DNA from 2 places in the Streptomyces sp. NPDC048172 genome. Region 2 is predicted to be linked to the other one. Evidence: predicted binding sites of a transcription regulator. Region 2 holds the regulator's gene; the other holds the start of a gene.
The links. Region 2 encodes HrcA, which represses chaperone genes, less so after heat shock. Its sites were predicted from a motif close to TTNGCACTCNGNNNNNCNGAGTGCNAA; they were not measured.
Positions count from the first base shown of each region.

Region 1: groL (chaperonin GroEL) is a predicted target of HrcA. The motif match lies at 1,137-1,163, and genes of this name have one in related genera.

Region 1 is NZ_JBIDAT010000002.1:883,302-885,498, reverse strand. It holds gene groL (chaperonin GroEL) at 1-976, opposite strand, end outside; gene ACGF3A_RS12690 (cold-shock protein) at 1,263-1,466, opposite strand; gene ACGF3A_RS12685 (MoaD/ThiS family protein) at 1,892-2,167, opposite strand.
Region 2 is NZ_JBIDAT010000007.1:220,618-222,814, forward strand. It holds gene dnaJ (molecular chaperone DnaJ) at 1-359, opposite strand, end outside; gene hrcA (heat-inducible transcriptional repressor HrcA) at 360-1,376, opposite strand; gene ACGF3A_RS30495 (MBL fold metallo-hydrolase) at 1,581-2,197, shown strand, end outside.

The DNA of each region.
Region 1 (2,197 bases), on a different contig from region 2:
CCTTGGTGATGACGACCTTGCGGGCGCGGCCCAGCAGGTCGAGACCGGCGTTCTCCAGCTTGAGGCCGACCTCTTCGGCGATGACCTGACCGCCGGTGAGGATCGCGATGTCGTTCAGCATCGCCTTGCGGCGGTCGCCGAAGCCCGGGGCCTTGACGGCGACGGACTTGAAGGTGCCACGGATCTTGTTGACGACCAGCGTGGACAGGGCCTCGCCCTCGACGTCCTCCGCGATGATCAGCAGCGGCTTGCCCGACTGCATGACCTTCTCCAGCAGCGGAAGGAGGTCCTTCACGTTGCTGATCTTGGAGTTGACGATGAGGATGTACGGGTCCTCCAGCTCCGCCTCCATGCGCTCCATGTCGGTGGCGAAGTAGGCGGAGATGTAGCCCTTGTCGAAGCGCATGCCCTCGGTGAGCTCAAGCTCCAGACCGAAGGTCTGCGACTCCTCGACGGTGATGACGCCTTCCTTGCCGACCTTGTCCATGGCCTCGGCGATGAGCTCGCCGATCTGGGTGTCGGCGGCGGAGATGGAGGCGGTGGAGGCGATCTGCTCCTTGGTCTCCACGTCCTTGGCCTGCTCCAGCAGCGCGCCGGAGACGGCCTCGGTGGCCTTCTCGATGCCGCGCTTCAGCGCCATCGGGTTGGCACCGGCGGCAACGTTGCGCAGGCCCTCCTTGACGAGCGCCTGGGCCAGGACGGTCGCGGTCGTCGTGCCGTCACCGGCGACGTCGTCCGTCTTCTTGGCGACCTCCTTGACCAGCTCGGCGCCGATCTTCTCGTAGGAGTCCTCGAGCTCGATCTCCTTGGCGATGGAGACACCGTCGTTGGTGATCGTGGGGGCGCCCCACTTCTTCTCCAGCACGACGTTACGGCCCTTGGGGCCGAGGGTGACCTTGACGGCGTCGGCGAGCTGGTTCATGCCGCGCTCAAGCCCTCGCCGCGCCTCCTCGTCGAAGGCGATGATCTTGGCCATGTGAAGTGGTCCTCCCGGACGGGATGGGATTTCTCCGGACCGCGCTGGCGCCCGCGACGGACGGTCTGCGACCCGGCGGTTCCTTGCCCCACCCGGCCTGCGGACCTCACCGACCCGGTCCTCTCTGTCACTCTCACGCGGAGAGTGCTAACGCCAATAATTAGCACTCGACCCCCCTGAGTGCAAGCGGCTCAGAGTACGTCCCGGAGCCCCCGGGCACAGCAGGAGGGGCCGCACCCCCTCGGGGTGCGGCCCCTCCTCTCAGTTCGCGCAGTCTGGTCGGCGCTCAGCCGGTCACGCGGACCATGTCCGCCTGCGGCCCCTTCTGACCCTGCGAGATCTCGAACTCGACCCGCTGCCCTTCATCCAGGGTGCGGTAACCGTCCATCTGAATCGCGCTGTAGTGGACGAACACGTCCGCACCACCGTCGACCGCGATGAAGCCGTACCCCTTCTCCGCGTTGAACCACTTGACGGTGCCCTGAGCCATTCCTAACTCCCCTATTACTGGCCCTTGCACGAGCCCGCACCTCGCGAACCCGGGTCAGACCTCACCCCCAAACCGGGACCAATCCGGAGGGGGCGTGCGCCGGAACGCGTCGACCGCCGCTGAATGTATCTGCACGGACGCCCTCCGCAACAGGTCAATCGGACGAGAATTCTGGGCACGGCCGATCGGATGATTCCCCTCAACTGCGCGGAAAGCAGGGCAAGTCGGGCCGGACATAGAGGACCTACACGACAATTAGCTCCCCGATTTCGGGCACAACTTGTCGCGGTCTCATATGCGTTCGGCAAACGCGCGGGAGGGACTCCCGTCACTCTACCGTCTCCTGAAACACGGAATCGCCCCTTCCGGCTCTGGGCCGGGAGGGGCGACTCCGTACCGTTCGACGTCAGTTGATCTTTTAGCTTCTAGCCGCCCGCGACCGCCGGAATGATCGAGACGCCCGCGCCCTCGGGGGTCGGCGTCTGCAGCCCCTGCTCGAAGCGGACGTCGTCGTCGTTCACGTACACGTTCACGAAGCGGCGCAGCTTGCCCGTGTCGTCGAGCACGCGGGCGCCGATACCGGCGTGGTTCTTCTCCAGGTCGGCCAGGACCTCGCTGAGGGTCGCGCCCTCGGCGCTCACCTCGGCCTGCCCGCCGGTGTAGGTGCGGAGGATGGTGGGGATCCGGACGTTCACGCTCATGCTTCTGCTTCCTCTCTCAAGGCGGGGACG
Region 2 (2,197 bases):
TCCAGCCGGATCATGGCGTCCTGGCCACGGCGCGTACGCGAGCGCGGACCGCGCTGCGAGGCCGTGCCGAAGAAGGCGTCCATGATGTCGCTGAAGTTGCCGAATCCGGCGCCGAAGCCGCCCGCTCCACCGGCCGCCGCACCCGAGGTCGGGTCGCCGCCGAGGTCGTAGACCTGCTTCTTCTGCGGGTCCGAGAGCACCTCGTAAGCGGTGTTGATCTCCTTGAACCGCTCCTGGGTCTTCGGATCCGGGTTCACGTCCGGGTGCAGCTCGCGGGCGAGCCTGCGGAAGGCCTTCTTGATCTCGTCCTGCGAGGCGTCGCGCTGCACGCCGAGGACCGCGTAGTAGTCCGTCGCCACTTACGACTCCGCGAGGATCTGTCCGACGTACCGTGCCACTGCGCGTACAGCTCCCATCGTTCCGGGGTAGTCCATGCGGGTCGGTCCGACCACGCCGAGCTTGGCGACTGCTTCGTCGCCCGAACCGTAGCCGACCGAGACGACCGATGTGGAACTCAGTCCTTCATGGTGGTTCTCATGTCCGATTCGTACGGTCATGCCCGAGTCCTTGGCCTCGCCGAGCAGTTTGAGCAGCACGACCTGCTCCTCCAGCGCCTCCAGGACGGGCCGGATGGTGAGCGGGAAGTCGTGCCCGAAGCGGGTGAGATTGGCGGTACCGCCGATCATCAACCGCTCCTCCGTCTCCTCGACCAGGGTCTCCAGCAGAGTCGCCAGCACCGCGGAAATGGTTCCCCGGTCGTCGGCGTCGAATGCCTCGGGGAGGTCCTGGACCAGAGACGGCACCTCGGTGAAGCGCTGGCCGACCACCCGGCTGTTCAGCCGGGCACGCAGGTCCGCCAGAACCGATTCGCCGATCGGCGCCGGGCAGTCGATCAGGCGCTGCTCGACCCGGCCCGTGTCGGTGATCAGCACCAGCATCAGCCGCGCGGGCGCGAGCGCCAGCAGCTCGACATGGCGCACCGTCGAACGGGTCAGCGAGGGGTACTGCACGACGGCGACCTGGCGGGTGAGCTGGGCCAGCAGCCGCACCGTGCGCCCCACGACGTCGTCTAGGTCGACGGCACCGTCGAGGAAGTTCTGAATCGCGCGCCGCTCCGGGGAGGACAGCGGCTTGACGCCCGCGAGCTTGTCGACGAAGAGGCGGTACCCCTTGTCGGTGGGGATGCGGCCCGCGCTGGTGTGGGGCTGGGCGATGAAGCCCTCGTCCTCCAGCGCCGCCATGTCGTTACGCACAGTGGCCGGGGAGACCTGCAGATTGTGCCGCTCGGTGAGCGCCTTGGAGCCGACGGGCTCCTCCGTGCCGACGTAGTCCTGGACGATGGCGCGGAGCACCTCAAGTCTGCGCTCGCTGAGCATGGCGCACACCTCCCGTCCGGCCGCTCTTCTCGTGTTCCTTCGTGCCACCCCTGGCACTCGCCGCAGAGGAGTGCCAGCTTCCCTGTGCCAGTGTACGGCCGGTCACCACAGCCAGGGCAAGGGCCGCCTGATCGCGTGCGCCGACGCTACCGCGCTCCTCGCCGCACGCGGGCGTGGCTGCCCACGTGCGGTTAGCGTCGTCGTATGACGGCGCATTGGGAAGAGCGGGCGCAGGAACCGGGACGCGGCGACGGCACGCCCGGCAGTACGGTCGGGGAGCGCTGGGAGCGTGTCGCGCCCGGTGTGGCGCGGCGCAGGCTGCCGCGCTGGGACGCCACCGTGGGGGCCGTGACCGGGGACGACGGGGTGCTGGTGATCGACACCGGCTCCTCCCTGCGGGAGGGTGCAGCGCTCCGCGCGGACGTGCGTGCCCTCTGGGGCCGCGCTGTGACGCATATCGCGCTGACGCACCCGCACTTCGACCACGTGCTCGGCACGGCGGCGTTCGCGGGGGTACAGGTGTACGGCGCGGTCGGCATCAGCGAACTCCTCGCGCGCTCCCGGGACTCGCTCCGTGAGGACGCCGTCCGGCAGGGGCTGCCGGAGGACGAGGCGGCGGAGGCCGCGGACGTCCTCGTACGGCCGCACCACCCCGTCTCCGGCGACATGACCGTCTCCCTGGGCGGCGGGCGCGAGGTGCTGCTCGCCAACCTCGGCCCCGCGCACTCGGGCCACGACCTGGTGGTCCTCGTGCCCGGCACGCCGGACGTCGTCTTCTGCGGCGACCTCGTCGAGGAGTCGGGCGAGCCCCAGGCCGGGCA